DNA from 2 places in the Bacteroides sp. QWL-09 genome. Region 2 is predicted to be linked to the other one. Evidence: riboswitches for the same ligand, from Rfam matches in the RefSeq annotation. Region 2 holds a riboswitch; the other holds the start of a gene.
What was found. A riboswitch is a leader RNA that binds a small molecule or an ion and turns the genes downstream of it on or off. The one in region 2 is predicted to bind fluoride.

Region 1 (4,493 bases), 1.1 Mb from region 2:
TCAACCGATTTTTTGTTAGATGAAAATGATCAGATGTTAGTCGGTTAAAAACGCATCTGTTCTACTGTTTGGCCGATCAGTCTGAAATTTATTTTGTCTGTTTGTTCGTGTGACGGCTGATATACTCGAAACGATCGATGAGACGTTTCAGAATCTGAGGATGCTGGTCGGCCACATTGAGGTGCTGACCGAGATCATCGGATAGGTTGTAGAGCTCGTAGTGTTTCGTCTTGCCGTGTGGGGGAATCAATGCCCAGTCGCCTTCGCGGTAGGCGTAATTGGAATATCCTTCGATGACGAGCGCTTCACGTCCCTTGCCTTTCTGTCCGAGGAAGGTCTTGAAGGTGTTTTGACTGTCGAGTGTTTCAGTATAGGGCACTTTTAAGAAATGGGCGAACGAGGCTAAGAGGTCCATCTGGCAGACCATACGATCGGAGGTCTGTGGCTTGACTTTAGCCGGCCAACGGAGCATGAAAGGGATGCGTGTGCCACCTTCGTAGAGGGTGGTCTTCCAACCGCGTAGTTCGCCTGCCGGACGATGGTCACCAACGAGCTCTTCGGCTTGATCTTGGTAACCGTCGTCGAGTACCGGACCGTTATCGCTCGTAAAGATGACAATGGTGTTCTCGGTTAGTCCCAACCGGTCGAGGGTCTTTAAAAACTCATCGACGCACCAGTCGGCTTCGAGAATCACATCTCCACGAGGTCCCATACCCGACTTACCCACGAAGCGTTCGTTGGGAACGCGGGGCACATGAGGCTGGTGTAGCCCGTAGTAGAGGAAGAAAGGTTGGTCTTGATGGGTCTCGACAAACTGTTGGGCTTTGCGCAGGAAGAGCTCGGCCATATCTTCGTCGCGCCATAAAGCGGACTTGCCCCCCTTCTGGAATCCGATACGGGGCACACCGTTGACGATGGATCCGGCATGTCCTACACTGGGATGCATGCGTAAGAGTTCCGGGTGATCGGCTCCGGTGGGTTCACCTTCGAAGTTTTTCCGGTAGTTGACATAGAGGGGATCGGCCGGATCTAATCCGATCACTGCATTGTTTTCGAGGAAGACACACGGGACACGGTCGTTGGTGGCCGCTTGGACGAAGGAGTAGTCGTATCCGACTTCCGAAGCTCCGGGATAGACGGGGCGGTTCCAGTCGATCGATCCGTTGCCCAACCCCAAATGCCATTTGCCGATGGTGCCGGTGACGTAGCCTGCTCGTTGCATGACTTTAGGTAGGGTGATGGCTTGAGTGTCGATGATCAGTGCAGCATTACCCGGAAGAATGCGCGCTTGGGGGTTCGACCAGGGGTAGCAACCGGTGAGGAGGGAGTAACGGCTCGGCGTCGATGTGGCGGCCGTGCAATAGCCTTGCGTGAAGCGAATGCCTTCGTTGGCGATGCGATCCATCCCCGGAGTTTGTAACCGTTTGGCACCATAACAACTCAGGTCACCATATCCTAGGTCGTCGGCTACAATGACGACTACATTCGGATGAGTTTTGTCGGCAACTTTTTTCGAACGATCGGGACTCTTTTGGGCGAATGCCGAAAGTGCAGTTGCGCTACTTAGAAGATAAAGAAGTGGTTTCATAATAGATTTATTTTCTGTCTACACTTATTAATACAGATCACTAGCGAGATCCCCCCGAAAAGAAGTCGTTTTTTTAATGTATTTAACAGAAAAATGATTTGGATTGCGAATCTTCTCGTTTCTTTTTGAAAAAAAAAGGCTACTTTTGTAGTCTCTTAATATAGGGAATGGAACCTCCCTGAAACCGCAAACAAGCTGATGGCTCCTACGTCATTCTAATCTTAAAGGATTATGGATCGTGAGTTGTGTCGGCTTTTTATCGACGTTTGTGGCAAATGCCGACTTTTTATTCTTTTGGGTTGTCTACTGGATAAATTCCCGTGACGGACCTTTCTTTATCTCTGTTGTGAGGGGTAATCTCTTGCACGGATCTCTCATGTCCAAATGAAAGGATCAATACAAATTCAACATCTTATATAAAATGAAAACGCATTTATTTATTATTCTTATGCTCTGCGGATGGTGCACGACCGTTTATGGTCAGTCGGTGGTTTCCGGCAGAGTGATCGACAAAACATCTAAATCTCCGCTGGAATATGTTTCTATCGCAGTTGTGAATCATGCCGGTACCTTTGTGAGGGGTGTGGTAACGAATACCCATGGACGGTTTACCGTGAATGATCTTAAAAAGGGGAGCTATCGGTTTAGGTTCTCATGTGTGGGCTATCGTACTGATAGTCTGAAGGTAAATATCGGTGAGGTGAACCATATTTACGATATGGGGACTATACCGGTCTCGGAAGAGGTGGCTTCGATTGGTGAAGTGGTGGTCGAGGGACAGGCTAACATGGTTTCGGGGAAGCTGGAAAAGAAAACGTTCAATGTAGTGGATAACATTGCTCAGGCCGGCGGTTCGGTACTTGAAGTGATGCGTAACTTGCCCGGGGTGACGGTCGACCGAGAGGGAAAGGTGCTCCTTAGGGGCAGTGACAAGGTGGTGGTGCTGATCGACGGACAACAGTCGTCTTTAACGGGATTTGGCAACCAGAAGGGATTGGATAATATCTCTGCCGCGCATGTGGATCGTATTGAGGTGATCAATAACCCGTCGGCGAAGTACGATGCCCAAGGTATGGCGGGGATCATCAACATCATCTATAAGGAGGAAAAGAAGGAGGGGCTAAACGGTGAAGCCGGATTTAACTTTGGCTTGGGAGAGCTGACCAAACGAAAGGATAATCTGCCGGATATCATGGATAAATATTCGTTTACACCGAAATATAGTCCGAGTGTGAATCTGAACTACCGGACCAATAAGATTAATTTGTTCTTGCAATCGGATGCTATGTTCCGGAAGAAGGTCAACTCGAATGAGTTCACCACTCGTCGATATACGAATGGGAGTCGCGATCTGTTGTCCCAGTTCCTCGAGAACCGTGAGCAACAACAATACACGGTTAAACTCGGATTGGATTGGTGGATGGGAAAGAATGATCAGCTGACTTTCTTTGCCTTGTTTGAGGATGAATATCACATCGATCGGGGACATGTGCCTTATGATTATCTCGACGGAGGGGGACGTAAGCGATTCTGGACGTGGGCTGAGGATGAACGCACTTGGGCGATGAATTATCAGGCGGCTTATAAGCATCAGTTTGCTCAAGCCGGACATGTCTTGGAGGCGTCATTTCTTTATACGCATGGGGTGGAGGACGAGGTGTTCCCATTCACGGACTTGAGCGAGTTTAGAAATTCGACCGACGAGACGAGACTTGTGGCTAAAGAGAAGATTGCCGCACTGAAAGTGGATTATGTGAAGCCGTTGTTTAACGGTCGCCTTGAAGCGGGTACTAAGATGCAATGGCGTTCTATCCCGATCACTTACAACTTGTTCCCGGGTGAGAACTCGATTCTGGATCCCAACTTGGGACGATGGTCGGACTATCAGGAGGATATCTATGCTTGGTATGCCAATTATGTCTTTGAATCGAAATATGTGGATGTCGAAGCGGGAGTGCGTGCCGAGAAGGCTGTGACGGACTATCGAGTGGATCCGATGAATCAATATTATAAAAGTGAACGTGCGGACACTCGGTTGAATTTGTTCCCCAATGTGAGGATCTCTTTCCGCCTGACCGATGCACATAAGATTTCTCTGTTCTATAATCGGAGAGTGGATCGTCCCGGAGAGTTTGACTTAAGACCTTTCCCGAAATATGATGATCCTGAAATCTTGAAAACGGGAAATCCTTATTTGAAACCACAGTTTACTGAGGTGATGGAGATGGCTTATAAGGCTTCTTGGAATAGTGGAAGCCTGTTCTTGGCGGGATATTATAAGACGATCTGGGATCCGTTTACACGTGTTTATGTCCGCGACCCCTATCAATGGGATGTTTTAAACGGGGTGACTCAGAACTTGGGTCGTGGAAAGAACTACGGATTGGAGGTTGTGCTCGAACAGCAAATCACCAAGAAGTGGAACGTTAATGCCGGGTTCAACTGGTATAAGAATGTGATCGGAGCTTTTGATGGTGAGATTCTTTATCCGACCAAACAGTCGTTCTCTTTTGAAGAAACGAAGGGGAATACGTGGAATGTGAAACTGAACACGTCGTTGAAGGTGACTCAGAGTCTCGATGTGCAAGGGGCGTACATCTATTATGCGAAGGATGTGATACCGCAAGGGGTGATCGATGGACGGGGATCGCTTGACATCGGATTGCGTAAAAAAGCCCTTGACGGCAGACTGGAGTTTTCTTTGTCGGCTACGGATCTGCTGAATACGTTCCAAATGAAACAGACGGTCGACGGACAAGAGTTTACGATGCATAAGGCAAACTACTATGAGACGCAGGTGGTGACTTGCGGATTGAAGTATCGGTTTTAATTGATTGGCCTGAGGGCGGCCACTCGAACGGGTGGGGTGATCTAAAACTGAAAACCACGAGATACGATAGATGAT
Region 2 (4,493 bases):
ACAAGAGATCACCATTCTCGACGGTCCTCCAGGCATCGGTTGTCCGGTGCTCTCTACGATCACCGGAGTCGACAAAGTGGTGGTAGTGACCGAACCGTCACAATCGGGATGGTCGGATTTGCAACGTACTGTTGAAGTCGTGCGTCATTTCTCGATCCCTCTGTCGGTTATCATCAACAAATGTACGCTCAATGAAGCTTACGTTGAAAAGATCACGGCTTGGTGTAAGGCGCAGCAACTCCTCATTGTAGCTTGTTTGCCGTTCGACCGTGAAATGGTAGAGGCAATGGTCAATGGACAAACCATAGTGGAATATCGTCCAGAGTCGGGCACCACACAACAACTCAGAAAAGCATTAAAAGAGATTCTTGGAAAAGAAGAAGTCTTATCATAACTTTGTCGTCCAAAAACTCTTTAGCCCTTTAAACTGTTTTCTTTTGAAAGAGTTCCCCGGAAATGAACGTTGAGACTAATGGTCCACCTTTCATTCCGGGGAATATAACATAACCATATATAGAATTAAAACGATCGAATGAGTAGTGAGCTGAAAATAGGAACTTATCCTTTTATCGTAGAGGACTTCCACTCCGACTTCACCGGCAAACTGTCGATGACCACATTAGGAAATCATTTATTAAACTGTTCTAACCTACATGCCCGCGAACGGGGATTAGGTATCGGGGAATATAACGGGCAAACCTATACTTGGGTGATCTCCCGTTTGGTAGTCGATTTTGCCGAACCGATTCGCAAGAATGAAGTTTTCTTATTAAAGACGTGGGTCAATAAAATTTACAATTCTTTTCTTGACCGGGAATATGAGTTAATCAACAATCAAGGTCACACCACCGGCCGTGCACACTCTGTCTGGGCCATGATCGACACGGCCAAACGTGAATCGGTCAACTTAGCAGAGTTTCACGGCAGTAAACTAACCGACTGTGTGTACGACCTTGCCAACCCAATGGATACACGACAAGGACGAGTAAGGATTAAAAGCATCGTGCCTTGTTTCGAGCACAAAGTGATGTACTCCGATCTCGACATCAACGGCCATGTTAACAGCATCAAATACATTGAACATGCCCTGAACATGGTGCCTCTGGAGATGTTCGATCATCATGAACTCAAACGACTGGAAATTGCTTATGCTGCAGAATCGTCGTATGGCGATCGTCTACTGTTTTACAAAGAAGAGATCGGTACGCAAGCCTTCTATATTGAGATTAGGAAAGAGGCAGGCGAAGTCGTTTGTCGCTGCAAGTTTGCATTCGAATAATAGCATACTCACAATCTAATAAATTAAAAGGGTCATTTCTTACGCTCACAACTGAGTATGGAAATGACCCTTTTAATTCAAACGATCCTCATCAGTTGAGTGCTAATCCATAGGCCACGCTATTAAAGGCATCACCTAGACGAACCCGATCTGTTGTAAAACGATCGTAGAGTAACTGTCGGACAGGATGTACAAAACTACTACCACCAGTGATAAACACCGAATCGATCTCATCGAAAGTCACCCCTGTCTTCTCAAATAGGCTTACCATACAACGGTCAATCTCCTCAATATGCCGAGCGATCATCTCGCCAAAGTGGTGACGCTCCACCACATCTTCGACTCTTAGATCCGGCTGAACGAATGTTAGGCGTGACGTTTCTCCATCCGAGAGCCCCATCTTACTCTGCTCGATACTTTTAAACAACGAGTAAGTATAATTCTGATCGATCAACGTCCGTAGATTATCAATCAACGGATGATTCCCCGAATGAAAATAATAACTATCGAGTGATGAACGCGATTTACTCCCTTTCAACAAAAAGCTACGTTCCCAACGCTTCAACTCGTGGAAAATAGCCAAAGGGATCTCAATCTCTTTATCGTAAGAGCGATAAGTAACTCCACGTCCCAGATGAGGGGTAACCTTATGCCACATCAGTTCCGAATCAAAAAGATCTCCCCCGATATAAACTCCACTATTTCCAACAATATCATCGATACGGTCGCCCTTCTTACGCCCTTCGGGTGAAAGGTTCATGATGGTAAAATCGGAAGTACCCCCACCAAAGTCGGCCACCAAAACCCGTTCGGGACGACTCAGTTGCATCTCGTAGCTAAAAGCAGCCGCAATTGGTTCCAATTGCAGGCGCACAGAAGTAAATCCGGCAGCCCGTGCAGCCATCATCAACCGCTTTACGGCAATCGCTTCTTGAGCGGCATCTTCTGAAAAAATAGCCGGTCGCCCTAATACCACTTCGGTGATCGATGAACCTAAAAACGCCTCCGCCTTCTCCTTCATATGCTTAATGATAAACATCGCCAACTGGTCGGGCGTTACCCGCTTTCCACAAATCCAAGTAAATAAAAATTTATCTTGCTTCAAAAGAGTCTTAACCGATTTCAGCAACCGGCCTCTCATCCCCTCTTTCACATAATGCTCTTGGGCTTCCTTACCCACATAATAGGTCAGATCGTTCGTTTCAGGAAAATACAAAATCGATCGATCATCGTAAGTATATAATTCCCGACCGGTCGACCGATCGACCAAAGAGATCACGGAGTTCGACGTTCCAAAGTCGAGCCCACACGTTATAGTCGTTTCATTCATGATTTATTTACCTCAATTATTCATGTTCATTAAAAAAAGAGAATACCGCCTCTTGACCGTAAGTACTCCCCTCCATAAAAAGAAAGAGAAACCCGGCTCATGTCAGACACAAGCTTAATAGCAAGACTAAAAAAAATAAGATTAAAGGAGTTGATAAAAAGTGATATAGACATATAATAAACTGATATATGATTGAATACACATATTACGTAGGTATCATCAGCTTATGCAGCGGTTCAAGGCTAATACCATAGCCGCTGCAAAATTACATTTTTTTGCCCAAAAATCCAATCCATCACTCAACAAAAGGAAAACGGTTATTCCGTACAAATCATGATTATTTAAATTAGAAGTCGTAAATTTGCACCATTTACCGTTAGAAAAAAAGAAAGAATCATGATTCATACCATACTCGATACAGACTTATATAAGTTCACGACCTCATATGCATATATTAAACTCTTCCCTAATGCTATAGGTACTTTCAGCTTCACCGACCGGGACGAAACCATCTATTCGAAGGCGTTTCTTGAAGAATTAAAAAGCGAAATCGATCGATTATCGACCCTATGCCTCAGCGAAGAAGAGATGAACTACATGATCACCAACTGTCGGTTTGTACCACGTGTTTATTGGGAATGGCTTTCTTCCTTCCGTTTTAATCCTGAAAAGATTGCCCTATCGCTCGACGAGAACCATCATTTGCATCTCGAAGTCACCGACCTACTCTATAAAGCAACTCTTTATGAAGTTCCTCTTTTGGCCCTAATCTCGGAAGTACGTAATCGTTACCACCAACATAGGGCCGACCTGAAAGCGGTGGAATCAAAGTTGATCGAGAAAATCCATTTATCGAATCTCCATCATCTGTCGTTCTCTGAGTTCGGCACTCGCCGACGCTTTTCATTCGATGTGCAGGACGTTGTGATCAAGACCTTAAAACAAGAAGCTCCCTTCTGCACCGGCACGTCAAACTGTTATTTCGCTATGAAATACCAAATCAAGATGATGGGTACCCATCCTCACGAATGGTTTATGTTTCATGGCGCGCAATTCGGCTACAAACATGCCAATTATATGGCGCTCGAGAACTGGGTAAACGTATACGATGGAGATTTAGGCATTGCCCTCTCCGACACCTACACCTCAGACATGTTCCTTACTAACCTCAGTCGAAAACAAGCTAAACTTTTCGACGGCGTACGATGTGACTCAGGAAATGAATATCAATTTATCGATAAGCTAATTGACCGCTACCAATCGTTTGGCATCGATCCGACCACCAAGACTATCATCTTTAGTAACGGATTGGATTTTGAGAAAGCGGTTCAGATCAAACAGTATTGTGAAGGCAAAATACGCTGTGGCTTCGGTATCGGCACAAACCTGACCAACGATACCGGATTCAAGCCTTCGAATATTGTCATGAAACTTTCGCAGTGTAAGATGAATGGTCATCAAGAATGGAAAGAGTGCGTGAAACTCTCGGACGATAATGGCAAGCATACCGGTACCCCCGAGAACATTGAGACTTGCCTGCACGAGCTGCGACAAATGAATTTGTGGAATGACTAAAAATAAAACGGTACCTCGATTCCCATCGGAGTACCGTCACAACACAAACACAAAATAAAACACGACAAAACTACTATGCAATCTTACCTGTCTATACCATAAAAACAGTATATGTACTAATCATAAATATTCACATATATACAATTCGCTCAGGTATTTTTACAACTATATAACAAGTGCTATCTGGTATTGTTCACAGAAAGCTTATTTTTTCTTTGAAAAATCTTTTAAGAATCCTTCCATCAACCACTTCGCTAAAGCCTGTCGATTAGAATTCATCACCAATCGCCGCTGATCAAACTCATTTTG

Region 1: linked by a shared signal. The riboswitch ahead of AC4PG5_RS03165 (TonB-dependent receptor) and the one ahead of AC4PG5_RS07265 (Hsp70 family protein) in region 2 are both predicted to bind fluoride.

Annotation. Positions count from the first base shown of each region.
Region 1 is NZ_CM178748.1:803,111-807,603, forward strand. It holds gene AC4PG5_RS03160 (sulfatase-like hydrolase/transferase) at 89-1,588, opposite strand; fluoride riboswitch at 1,743-1,803, shown strand; gene AC4PG5_RS03165 (TonB-dependent receptor) at 2,010-4,418, shown strand.
Region 2 is NZ_CM178748.1:1,863,789-1,868,281, forward strand. It holds gene AC4PG5_RS07255 (ATP-binding protein) at 1-394, shown strand, start outside; gene AC4PG5_RS07260 (acyl-[acyl-carrier-protein] thioesterase) at 533-1,279, shown strand; gene AC4PG5_RS07265 (Hsp70 family protein) at 1,371-2,609, opposite strand; fluoride riboswitch at 2,813-2,874, opposite strand; gene pncB (nicotinate phosphoribosyltransferase) at 3,003-4,184, shown strand; gene AC4PG5_RS07275 (N-acetylmuramoyl-L-alanine amidase family protein) at 4,389-4,493, opposite strand, start outside.